Regions from separate parts of the Lentzea sp. NPDC060358 genome, predicted to be linked through region 1. Evidence: riboswitches for the same ligand, from Rfam matches in the RefSeq annotation. Region 1 holds a riboswitch; the other holds the start of a gene.

The links. A riboswitch is a leader RNA that binds a small molecule or an ion and turns the genes downstream of it on or off. The one in region 1 is predicted to bind S-adenosylmethionine.
Region 2: it holds a riboswitch for S-adenosylmethionine, as region 1 does, so the genes downstream of both, ACFWGZ_RS03545 (aminotransferase class V-fold PLP-dependent enzyme) here and ACFWGZ_RS15780 (methionine ABC transporter ATP-binding protein) in region 1, are expected to answer to the same signal.

What each region holds. Positions count from the first base shown of each region.
Region 1 is NZ_JBHXCW010000061.1:23,705-29,951, reverse strand. Features, by position in the region: gene ACFWGZ_RS15800 (ABC-F family ATP-binding cassette domain-containing protein) at 1-102, opposite strand, end outside; gene ACFWGZ_RS15795 (4-(cytidine 5'-diphospho)-2-C-methyl-D-erythritol kinase) at 144-1,106, opposite strand; gene ACFWGZ_RS15790 (MetQ/NlpA family ABC transporter substrate-binding protein) at 1,164-1,952, opposite strand; gene ACFWGZ_RS15785 (methionine ABC transporter permease) at 1,981-2,637, opposite strand; gene ACFWGZ_RS15780 (methionine ABC transporter ATP-binding protein) at 2,661-3,659, opposite strand; SAM riboswitch class I at 3,882-3,975, opposite strand; gene rsmA (16S rRNA (adenine(1518)-N(6)/adenine(1519)-N(6))-dimethyltransferase RsmA) at 4,064-4,900, opposite strand; gene ACFWGZ_RS15770 (transglycosylase family protein) at 5,443-6,247, opposite strand, start outside.
Region 2 is NZ_JBHXCW010000009.1:55,348-61,594, reverse strand. Features, by position in the region: gene ACFWGZ_RS03565 (SRPBCC family protein) at 379-837, opposite strand; gene ACFWGZ_RS03560 (TetR/AcrR family transcriptional regulator) at 900-1,454, shown strand; gene ACFWGZ_RS03555 (M28 family metallopeptidase) at 1,427-2,359, opposite strand; gene ACFWGZ_RS03550 (potassium/proton antiporter) at 2,499-3,977, shown strand; SAM riboswitch class IV at 4,051-4,165, shown strand; gene ACFWGZ_RS03545 (aminotransferase class V-fold PLP-dependent enzyme) at 4,204-5,553, shown strand; gene lspA (signal peptidase II) at 5,577-6,247, shown strand, end outside.

The sequences.
Region 1 (6,247 bases):
ACCGATCCGGTCGCCCTCGTTGACTCCGAGCGACACGCTGTCGAGCAACGGCCCGACGCCGAACGACTTCGACACGGACTCCAGGTTGACCAGGTTGGCCATCAAAACCTCACGACTCGGGGAGAAGTACCGCTGAAGGCTACCTACGCGTGCACTTCGGGCGGCGTCGGCTTCGGCTCCTCGGTCGCGATCACCCGCGCGCCGGGCACCGGCCCGTGCGCGACGCGGACCGTGCGGCACACGCCCGCCCCGGCCAGTTCGGCGGCCACGCGCACAGCCGAGTCGCCGTCCTCGCACAGGAACGCCGTGGTGGGCCCGGACCCGGACACGATCCCGGCGAGCGCTCCGGCGCCGACACCGGCGCGCAGGGTCCGGCGCAGGTTCGGGCGCAGCGAGACGGCGGCGGCCTGGAGGTCGTTGCCGAGCAGCAGCGCGAGCTGGCGCGGGTCGCCGGAGGACAGGCCCTCGAGCACCGCCTCGACCTCGCCGACGCGCGGCGGGTCGCCCTCGGCGCGCAGGCGGTCCAGCTCGTCGAAGACGTCCGGAGTGGACAGTCCGCGGCGGTCGAAGGCCAGCACCCAGTGGAACTGGTGCTTGCCCAGCACCGGGACGATCTGCTCGCCGCGGCCCGTTCCGAGGGCCGTGGCGCCGTACAGGGCGAAGGGGACGTCGGCGCCGAGCCTGCCGGCCAGTCCGGCCAGCTCGTCGCGGCTGATCTCCAGCCGCCACAACGCCGACAGGCCGACCAGCGCGGCCGCCGCGTCGGCGCTGCCGCCCGCCATGCCGCCCGCGACCGGGATGGCCTTGCGGATGACGACGCGGACCTTGGGGTCGTCCGCGTCCCTGCCGACGTGCGCGGCGAGCAGCTGGACGGCGCGCCAGGCGAGGTTGGAGGCTCCGGTGGGCACCTGGTCGGCGCCTTCGCCGTGCACCTCGACGCCGGGCTCGTCGGCCACCGCGACGGTGACCTCGTCGACCAGCGAGAGCGCCTGGAAGATCGTCACCAGGTCGTGGTAACCGTCCGGGCGCACGTCACCCACGGCCAGGTGCAGGTTGACCTTGGCCGGGACGCGAACTGTGACCGGGGGTGGAACGACTGCGAGCACCACGTCAGCCTACGGGCGTTCTCGGGTACCGGACTCCTCCCCCGGCCGTCGTCCTCGTCAGACCGGGATGACCGAGCCGTTGTAGGTCTGCTTGATGTAGTCCTTGACCTGCTGCGATCCGAGCAGCTCGGCGAGGTCGGAGATCCGCTTGTCGCCCTTGAGCTCGGTGCGGGTGACCAGGCCGTTGGCGTTCGGGTTGCCCTCGGCCTTCTCCAGCGCGAGCGAGTCGCTGGACGGCTTGAGGCCGGCGTCGATGGCGTAGTTGCCGTTGATGACTGACGCGTCGGTGTCCTCGAGCGACCGCGGCAGCTGGGCGGCCTCCAGGGGCACGAACTGCAGGTTCTTCGGGTTCTCCGCGAGGTCGCGGACGGTCGGCTGGTCGACGGCCTTGAGCTTGATCAGCCCGTTCGCCTCCAGCAGCTTCAGGCCGCGGGCCTCGTTGGTGGCGTCGTTGGCGACGGCGACCTTGGCGCCCGACGGCAGCTCGTCGAGCTTCTTGTACTTCTTCGAGTACAGGCCCAGCGGCTCGACGTGGACGGGCGCGACCCAGTCGACCTTCGCGCCGCTCTCCCGCGTGAACGTCGCGAGGTACGGGACGGTCTGGAAGTAGTTGGCGTCGAGCGAGCCGTCGACCAGCGCCGTGTTGGGCTGCACGTAGTCGGTGAACTCGACGACCTCGATCTTCAGGCCCTTCTGCGCGGCGAGGTTGTCGGCCACGTACTTGAGGATCTGGGCGTGCGGGACGGGCGAGACGCCGACCTTGAGCGTGTCGGACGCGCTCGCGCCGGTCGAGCAGGCGGACAAAACAGTCAAAACGACCGCAATCAGGGCAGCCTTGATACGCATGATGTTCCTTCGGAGAAGTGCTGGTGGTTCAGACGGAGGCGTGCCGGCGCCGGTCGGAGGCACGGGCGGCACGGGTGAAGCCGAGCTGGATCACGGTCGTGAGCACGGCGAGCCACGCCACGGTGCTCCACAGGACCCGGTCGTTGAAGCGCTGGTAGCCCTCGCGGATGGCCAGGTCGCCGAGGCCACCGCCGCCGATCACGCCGGCCATCGCCGAGTACCCGACGAGGGCGATCACGGTGACGCCGATGGCGTTGATCAGCGCGGGCAGCGACTCGCGGATCAGCACGCTCCTGACGATCCGCAGCGTCGAGGCGCCGGTGGTGATCGCGGCCTCGACCACGGTCACGTGCACCTCGGAGAGGATGTTCTGCACGAGCCGCCCGACGAACGGGATCGCTCCCACGGCCAGCGGCACGATGACCGCCGTGCTGCCGATGGAGCCGCCGACGATGAGGCGGGTGACCGACGTGAGCGCCACGAGCAGCACGATGAACGGCATCGAGCGGCCCAGGTCGGTGACGAAGCTCAGGATCCTGTGCACCGCCGCGTTCGGCCGCAGCCCACCCTTGGCGGTGAGCTGCAGCCACACTCCGACGGGAACGCCCAGCAGTGTTGCGATGACCGTGGAGACGCCGACCATGTACAGCGTTTCTCCGGTGGCCTCGACGAGATGCGCGATCACGTCGGACCAAGGTGTTGCAGACCTCACGCAGCTACTCCCTGCGGCCCCTTCAGGGACCTCTGCACCGCACCGCCGGCCTCGCCGATCCACTCGAGGGCGGAGTCGGAGCGCTCGCCGTTCAGGCCGAGGCGGAAGCGCGCGACGGGCGTCTCGCCCAGCCTGGTGAGGCCGCCACCGACGATGTTCAGCTCGACGCCGAACCGGTGGGCCGCCTCGGGCAGCAGCGCGCCGACCGCGGCGAACCCGACGAGCACCACGTCGGCGACCCGGTCGTAGGCGGTCTCGTTGATCGGGTTCAGGTCCACGGCGGGCAGCAGCGCGGAGCTCGTGCGGCTCCCGGCGTCACCGACCAGGTCGAGGACCTTGCCGTGCTCGACGACGCGGCCCTGCTCCAGCACGGCGACGTCATCGCAGATCTTGCGGACCACGCCCATGTCGTGCGTGACGACGAGGACGGTCACCCCCAGCTCGGCGCGCGCACGGTCGAGCACGGTCAGCACGGACCCGGTGGTCTCGGGGTCGAGCGCGGACGTGGGCTCGTCGGCGAGCAGCACGGACGGGTTGGCCGCCAGGGCACGCGCCACGGCGATGCGCTGGCGCTGCCCGCCGGACAGCTGGTCGGGGTAGGCGGTGGCCTTGTCGGTCAGCCCGACGAGGTCGAGCAGCTCGCCCACCCGGGTGCGGCGCTGCGGTCCCGGCACACCGGCGCTCTCGAGCGGCAGCGCGACGTTGCCGGCCGCAGTGCGCTGACGGAGCAGCGAATCCCCTTGCGGCACAACACCGATCTGCCGCCGGGCAGCGCGCAGGGCGCTCCCGTCGAGGCTCGTGATGTCGGTGCCGTCCACGCGGATCGCACCCGAGTCGGGGCGCTCCAGCAGCGCGACGCAGCGGGCGAGCGTCGACTTGCCGGCCCCGCTCGGGCCGACGACACCGAGCACGGTGCCCGCCTCGACGTCGAGGGTGACGCCGTTGAGGGCGTTGACGCCCTGGAAGGACTTGGTGAGGTTTTCGACAGTGATCACTTCTGCTCCACGGCTGCGCGCGACGGCACACACCCCGTGCTTGCGGGGGTGCGCGATCGAGGTTTCTGCTCGGGTGTGTGCGCCACTCGCTCGTGCTGAGTGCGCGTCAGAGGACTCGGAGAAGGCGCCCTAGACGAGGTGGCGACGACATGCAGAAGCGGTGCGACGGCACTGGTCGACAACTCGACGGCGCGTCAGCATTCGCGTGGTACCCATGGTGATCCTCCATCGGTCCTGGCGTTAGCACCTGCCCGCATCCAGCGGGTGGTTGCTGCGACGTCGTAGAGCCAGGTCTCTCAGTCGCTCCGGATGGCAAGTAGCAGTCAACCGGACGCACGTTCGGTTGCGCAAGCCAGAATCCGATTCGTTCGACAGATCACACTGTTGGCCGAAGGATCCCCGGCCTAGACCTCGGCGATCCGGATGAAGTCGATCACGCTGAGCTGTTCGCCCCTTTGCTGGGGATCGATGCCCGCCTTCTGGAGCAGCTCGTCGACGTTGTCCGTGGTGCCTTTCAGAGCAGCGCGCAGGGTCTTGCGGCGCTGGGCGAAGGCCGCGTCGACGATCCCGAAGAGCTTCTTCCTGTCCACAGTGGACAGCGGCTTTTCGTGCCTGGTGAAGGAAACCAGGCCGCTGTCGACGTTCGGCGCGGGCCAGAACACGTTCTTGCCGACCGACCCCGCCTTCCTGGCCTCGGCGTACCAGGCGAGCTTGACGCTGGGGACGCCGTAGATCTTGCTGCCGGGCTTGGCCGCCATGCGGTCCGCCACCTCCGCCTGGACCATCACGAGGCCCTTCCGGAGGGTGGGGAGTTCGTTCAGGAGGTGGAGCACCACGGGGACCGCCACGTTGTACGGGAGGTTGGCGACGATCGCGGTGGGTTGCACCGGCAGGTCCTCCCGGGTGATCTTCATGGCGTCTTCGAGCACCACGTGGAGCTTGCCCGCGTTGGCCGGGTCGTGCTCCTGGACCGTCCGGGGGAGCCGGTGGGCCAGGGGCGGGTCGATCTCGACCGCCACCACCCGGCCCGCGCTGGGGAGCAGGGCCAGCGTCAGGGAGCCCAGTCCCGGGCCCACCTCGAGGACCACGTCCTGTTCGGTCAGGTTCGCCTCTTTGACGATCTTGCGGACCGTGTTGGGGTCGTGGACGAAGTTCTGGCCCAGTTTCTTGGTCGGGCGGATGTCCAGCTCGTTGGCTAGACGGCGGACTTCGGCGGGTCCCAGCAGGCTCACGTGCTGCATTGTCGCAGGCCGGTGTCGGGGATGCGGCCGGGCGGGTTGCTCTCGGATTGCCCGCGGGTTGCCCACGGGCGCCTCTTGGGTTGCTCTCGGGTTCCAGGACGGGTGCTTGTGTTGGGGGCGTGCGGGTTCCGGCGGCTCCCCTGTGTCCCACGGGTCCGCGCCCCGTCAACCACGCGCCCTCTCGACCACGCGCCCTCTCGACCACGCGCCCTCTCGACCCCGCCCCCCTCAACCCCGCGCCCCCTCAACCACGCGCTCCCCTCAACCACGCGCTCCTCGACCACGCGCCCTCTCGACCCCGCGCCTCTGCCCTGCTCGCTCCTCGCGCGCCCGCTCAGCCCCACCCCTCACCGCTCCGCGCGCCCTTCTCACCCCAGGCCCCTCGCCCACCCCGGCCCCGCGACGCCCGGCCTTCCCGTCCCGCCACCGCCCACACCTCCCCCGAGCACCCCGGCCGGCCCATCCCCACCCCGGACACGGCGAAGGCCGCCCGTGGCGAACCACGAGCGGCCTTCGTCCAGGGGACCGAGGAGGGTGCCGGTCTACGGCAGGCCCAGCTTCGCGCGGCAGCCCGGCCAGGCCGAGTACGTGCCGCCGCGGCCGTCGCGCAGCTTCGTGGCGATGGCGATCTGCTGTTCGCGGGTGGCCTGGTGCGGCAGCGCCGCGTAAGCCGTGCCGCCGTAGGCGGCCCAGGTGCTCGCGTTGAACTGGAGGCCGCCGTAGTAGCCGTTGCCCGTGTTGATGGCCCAGTTGCCGCCGGCCTCGCAGCCCGCGAGGCGGTCCCACACGGCGCCGTCGGGGAGGGGCTTGGTGCCCATCACGATCTTCTTGGGCTTCGGCTCCTTGGTGACCGTGCTGCCGAGCTTCTCCCGGCTGATCTCCTTGCCGTTCTTCACCGTCACGCGGTACTGCGAGGTCTGCTCGCCCGGCGTGCCGGGGTCGAGGACCTTCTGCTCGCCCGCGTTCATGTTCGGGTCGTTGGTCTTCTCGACCGGCGGGGCGACCGGCTCGTTCACGTTGATGACCGTGACGCCGGTGCGGGAGATGTAGACCTCGGCGCCCGTGGCCAGGCGCACGTCGGCGCCGGACTGGATCGCGTCCTCCGGGCCGAGGGAGAGGTTCTCGCCCTTGAGGAGCTCGTCGACGGTCAGCGCGGTGGTCTTGACCTCGCGGACCGGGTTCGCGCCGTCGAAGAGCTTGACGTTCTTGAGGGTCTTGACCTCGAGGCTCATGCCCTCGAGCGGGATGTCCTGACCGCTGGGGGCCGACATCCAGGCGCCCTCGAGCGGGACGCCCATCTGCTTCGCGGCTTCCTCGACGGTGACCGAGCGGACCCAGTCCTCGCGG
Region 2 (6,247 bases), on a different contig from region 1:
CGGAACGGTCGTGTGTCTGGTGCGGCGGGTTTCTCGCCGGCGGTGGGTCGCTCCGCCCGGCTGGTGTGGCGGGTTTCTCGTTGCAGCCCCGCCATCCCGCTACCCTGCCGCCCCGCCCTTGCCGCCTTGCCACCCGCCTCTGCGGCCCTGCGCCCTGCGGCCCTGCGCCCTGCGGCCCTGCGGCCCTGCCCTCCGCCGCCTTGCCGCCCTGCGCCCTGCGACCCCGCCGCCTCGCCGCCCTGCGCCCTGCGACCCCGCCGCCTCGCCGCCTTGCCGCCCTGCGGCCCCGCGGCCCCGCGCCCTGCCGCCTTGTCGCCCCACCGCCCCGCCCACCGGCGCGACGGGGTTCCTCGCCACCCCAGGCACCCACTCACCACGTCACGCGCGTTGGGCCTGGCGCTTCCGCGGCGCGAAGGCCCGTCGCACCAGCCGCACCCAGGCCGACCACCGGGCCGGCGCGACCGGTTCCCGGCCGGCGGCGCGTTCGCAGGCGTCGAGGAAGTCCTCGAGGCACGCGTCGTGCAGCCAGTGGATCGCCAGCGCCCACCGCACGCGGTCGACCAGGCCGAAGGTGCCCACCAGCTCGTGCCGCAGCACGGTGCCCGACGCCGACAGCGTGTGGCTGCCCGAGAGCCGGGTGAACGCGAAGGTGATCGACGTGCCCTGCGTGCAGGAGGTGCAGCGGTAGCGGATCGGGCCGTGCCCGCCGTCGGCGCCCACGCCCAGCGGGCGGTCGAACTCCTGCTTGCCCCAGGCCGGTGGCCAGAGTTCGGGCATGCGGTCGACGAACTGGCCGGCGGGCACGCCGAGGTCGCGGGTGTGGACGTTCCTGATCATGAGGATCCCCTTCCATACGCTGCCGTATGTTCCTGGACCGTACGGTAGCGTATGAAAGTGTGGTGCGGAGGACGAAGGACGACTGGACTGAGATGGCGCTGAGAGCGCTGGCCGAGGGTGGGCTCGCCGCCGTCGCGATCGAGCCGTTGGCGGCGCGGGCGGGGGCCACCAAGGGCAGCGTCTACCACCACTTCCCGAACCGGGAGGCGTTGCTCAAGGCGACGGTCGAGCGGTGGGAGCGGGAGCACACCGAGAAGGTCATCGAGCTGGTCGAGGCCGGGAAGTCGCCGCACGACAAGCTGAAGACCCTCTTCGGCACCGTGCTCGACCGCACGCGCAAAGGGTCGGTGGAGATGGCGTTGCAGGCCGCCGCCGACCACGAGGTGATCGCGCCGGTCCTGCGACGGGTCACCGAGAAGCGCCTCGGGTACCTCACCGAGTTGTTCGTGCGGCTGGGGTTCGGCCGGGACCACGCGCGGAAGCGGGCGTTGATCGCGTTCAGCCTCTACCTCGGGCAGGTGCAGATGCAGGCGACGCTGCCCGGCCTCGTCGAACCGGTGCTCGACGAGGCCGTGCAGGTGTTAACGCATCAGGCCGCCGTCGCCCACAAGGTGTAGGCGATCACGTCCGCGTTGCGGTCGAGCGCCGTGGCGTTGATGTTCGACAGGGTGTCGCACGACGCGTGGTAGCAGCGGTCGAAGGCCTGGCCGGCCGTGCCGCCCCACTTCTGCGCCTGCGCCGAGGTCTTCGTGCCCTCGGCGCCGGTGAAGGTGCCGCCGACCGGGATGCCCGCGCGGGCGAACGCCGCGTGGTCGGAGCGGCCGCCCACGCTGGTCAGCTCGGTCTGGACGCTGATCGACGTGAAGCCCGCCTGCAGGCTCTGCTGCAGGGCCAGCGAGCCGGAGGGCTGACCGGACGCGCTGTAGACGAAGTAGCCGGGGTTCGGCGAGCCCGTCATGTCGAAGTTCAGGTACGCCTTGATCTTCGACTTGTCCGCGCTGGCGAGGGAGTTCACGTAGTAGGTCGAGCCGACCAGGCCGCGTTCCTCCGCGCCCCACCAGCCGAACCGGACGTGCTTGGTGGGCTGGAAGCCGGTGGCCTTCATCTGCAGCGCCACCTCGAGCAGCGACGCGGAGCCCGAGCCGTTGTCGTTGATGCCGGGGCCCGCGGTGACGCTGTCGAGGTGACCGCCCAGCATGACGACGTTGTTCGCGTCGCCGCCGGGGTAGTCGGCGATCAGGTTGTAGCCGGTCGCGCCGCCGTTGGTGAACGACTGCACGCGCGTCGTGAAGCCCGCCGCGTCGAGCTTGCCCTTCACCCAGTTGACCGAGGCCAGGTACCCCGGTCGGCCGTGGGCGCGGTTGCCGCCGTTGGCGGTCGCGATGGACTGGAACTGGGACAGGTGCGACTGGATGTTCGCGACCGAGATGTTCGGTGCCGCGAGAGCCGCCGGAGCGGCTGCGTGCGCCGTGGTTGCTCCGGCCACCGTCAAGGCGGCCGCCAGCGCGATCAGGATCCTCATGGTTCAACTCCGTGCAGGGTTGGGATTGAGCCATTGGCCAACGTGCTCCACCGCGCACGTGGCTGCTAGGTGCGAACGGCTGGAGTTGTTGACGCGTCTGATTCGTCCAGATCGGTGGTGATCAACCAGAATGGTCCGGGTGGGTGACGTCACGGTCGTTCTGGGCATCGGCGCTGCCGTACTGCTGATCTCCGTGGTCGCGGTGCGGGTGTCGACGCGTCTCGGGCTGCCTTCGCTGTTGCTGTACCTCGGGATCGGGGTGCTGCTCGGCGAGGCGGCTTTCGGCATCAAGTTCGACGACGCCGATCTCACGCAGTCGCTCGGCATCGCCGCCCTCGTGCTGATCCTGACCGAGGGCGGTCTCACGACCCGCTGGCACGCGGTCAAGACGTCGCTGTGGCTGGGCGTGGCACTGTCCACAGTGGCCGTTGTGGTCAGCGTCGCCGTGACGGGCACGGCGCTGCACTTCCTGCTGGGCCTCGACTGGCGGATGGCGTTGCTGTGGGGCGCGGTGCTGTCGTCCACGGACGCGGCCGCGGTGTTCAGCGTCCTGCGGTCGCTCGGTGTCGGTGCCCGGCTCACCGGCGCGCTCGAGCTGGAGTCGGGGCTCAACGACGCGCCGGTCTACATCGCCGTCGTGCTGCTGGCCTCGTCCGACCAGATCTCGTGGACGGCGCCGCTGCTGGTGCTCTACGAACTGGCCGCGGGCGCGCTCATCGGTGTGGCGCTGGGCTTCCTCGGCGGTGCGGGGCTCCGGCGCGCGGCGCTGCCCGCCACCGGCCTGTACCCGCTCGCCACCGTCGCGGTGTGCGTGATGGCCTACACCGCGGGCGATCTCGCGCACGCGTCCGGGTTCCTCGCGACCTACGTCGCCGCGCTCGTCCTCGGCAACTTCCGCCTGCCGCACCGCGCCGACACGCTCTCGTTCGCCGAGGGGCTCGGCTGGCTCGCCCAGATCGGGCTCTTCGTCCTGCTCGGCCTCTACGCCTCGCCGACGCGGTTGCTGGACGTGCTGTTCCCCGCGCTGGTCGCCGGGGTGGTGCTGACGTTCGTGGCCCGGCCGCTGTCGGTCGTGCTGTCGTCGCTGCCGTTCAAGGTGCCCTGGCGGGAACAGGCGTTCCTCTCGTGGTCGGGGCTGCGGGGCGCGGTGCCGATCGTGTTCGCGCTGATCCCGCTGATCCAGGGGGTCGAGGGCGCGCGCGAACTGGTCGACGTGGTGTTCGTGCTGGTCATCGTGCTCACGGTGGTGCAGGGCACGACGCTGCCGTTCCTCGCGCGGCGCCTCGGGCTGGTGCGGGCGGGGGAGCCGCAGGAGGTCCAGGTCGACTCCTCGCCGCTCGACGAGCTGGGTGCGGAACTGCTGCAGGTGCACATCCAGCGCGGCTCGAAGCTGCACGGCGTCTACATGTCCGAGCTGCTGCTGCCGAGCGGCGCCACGGTGAGCCTCGTGGTGCGCTCGGGCAAGAGCTTCACGCCACAGCCGACGACCCGGCTGCAGACCGACGACCAGTTGCTCATCGTCACCACCGAGGAGGCGCGGGAAGCCTCCGAACGGCGCGTCCGCGCGGTCGACCGGGCCGGTCGCTACGCGCGCTGGAAGGGCGAGACCGGGGAATGATCGGCCTGCGAGGCTTCTCACGATGTGATCGGGTGTCGACGCGCGCCACGACCCTCCGCTAACGTCGTCGGCAGGTCATGAGAGCCAGCGTCAAGCCCAAGCTTGCTGGCCGGCAACCCTCCAACCGCGGTGGGGTGCCCTTGGTGAGGACCTGGTCCGGCGCGCAGGGCGCCGGTCAAGCGCGGGCCTTTCGCAGCACGGGGCCCCTGGCCTCGGAGGCAGCTCGATGACGCTCGCGATCACCCCCGGCACCACCGGCTCCCTCGTCACCGGCACCGCGGTTCCGGCCGTCGTCGGCGCCGACCTGCGGGTCCCGCTCGTCACCGGGGAGCGCGTCACCTACGCCAACCTCGACCACGCGGCGAGCGCGCCGTGCCTGCAGGAGGTGCGCGACGCCGTCGACGAGCTGCTGCCCTGGTACGCGAGCGTGCACCGCGGGGCCGGGTTCGCCTCGCAGGTCTCGACCCGCGTCTACGAGCAGGCCCGCGACCGCGTGCGCAAGTTCGTCGGGGCGCGCTCGTCCGACGCCGTCGTCTTCACCCGCAACACCACGGACTCGCTGAACCTGCTGGCCCGCAGCGTCCCCCGCGGCACCGCCGTCGTGCTGTTCGACAGCGAGCACCACGCGGCGCTGCTGCCCTGGCGCGGCCGGCACGTCCAGCGCGTTCCCGCACCCACGTCGTCCGGCGCGGCCCTCGCGGCGCTGGACCGGGCCCTGGCCGCCGCCCCGGTCGGTCCGCGGCTCGTGATCGTCACCGGGGCGTCCAACGTCACGGGGGAGCTGTGGCCGGTCGCCGAGCTCGCGAAGGTCGCCCGCCGCCACGGCGCGCGCATCGCGCTCGACGCCGCCCAGCTCGCCCCGCACCGCCCGATCGACGCCCGTGAGCTCGACGTCGACTACGTCGCGTTCTCCGGCCACAAGATCTACGCGCCCTTCGGCGCCGGCGTGCTCGTCGGCCGCGCCGACTGGCTGCAGCAGGCCGAGCCGTACCTGGTGGGCGGCGGCGCCACGGCCAAGGTGACCGACCACGGCGACCGGCTCGGCGTGGCCTGGTCCGCGGTGCCCGAGCGGCACGAGGCCGGCAGCCCCAACGTCGTCGGCGTGCACGCGCTGGCCGCGGCCTGCGAGATCCTGTCGCGGCACTGGGAGCAGACCGTCGCGCACGAGCAGGAGCTGCTCACGCGGCTGCGCGAGGGCCTGCGGACGATCCCGGGCTTCCGCGAGCTGGCGATCCTGACCGACGCGGACAAGGTCGGCGTCGTGAGCTTCACCGTCTCCGGCTTCGACGCGGGCTTCCTCGCGGCGGCGCTCTCGGCCGAGTACGGCATCGGCGTGCGTGACGGCGCGTTCTGCGCGCACGTGATCGTGGGCCGTCTCGTCAAGAAGGCCGGGGCGCACGAAGATCGCGCCGTGCGCGCGTCGATCGGTCTCGGCACGACCGCCGAGCACGTCGACCGGTTGATCGCCGCGCTGCGCACTCTCGTCGTCGAGGGTCCGAAGTGGACGTACGCGCGGCAGGGCGGCCGTTGGGTCGCCGAGGACGACGGCCGAACCCTGCCGCCGTTCCTCGCGTAGTCCTGTAAGTGGACAATGACCTGGTGACTGACGAGCCCAAGGCCGAGGAGAAGGTCTCCGCCGAGGTCGCGGACAAACCGGCGGAACCGCAGGTCAGCGAACCGGAGAAGCCTGTCGTCGCGGCCGTGGTGCCCGCGGGCGAGCCCGAGCGCGGGGACGACGACGCCGAGGCGTTCTCCTTCACCGGGTCGCTGCCGGAGCCGAAGACCAAGCTCGTCGCGGTCCTCGCCGGCGGCGTGCTGGCGTTCGACGTGCTGACCAAGGTGCTGTCGGTCGCGTTCCTCGAGGGCGCCGACCCGATCAAGGTCTTCGGCGGCCTGCTCTACCTGACGTTCGTCCGCAACCCCGGCGCCGCGTTCGGGCTGGCGGAGGGCTGGACGTGGATCCTCGCGCTGATCGCGTTCGGCGTCGCCGGGTTCATCGTCTGGATCTCGCGCAACCTCCGCTCGCAGGGCTGGGCCGTGGGGCTCGGCCTGGTGCTGGGCGGTGCCGTCGGCAACCTCGCCGACCGGCTCTTCCGCGAACCGGGGCCGATGCGCGGTCACGTCGTGGACTTCCTGTCGCTGTTCGACCCGTACGGCGCGGTGTGGCCGGTGTTCAACATCGCCGACATGGCGATCGTCGGCGGTGGCGCGACGGTCATCGTGCTCGCGCTCATGCAGCACGACTACGACGGGACCATCGGCAAGGACGA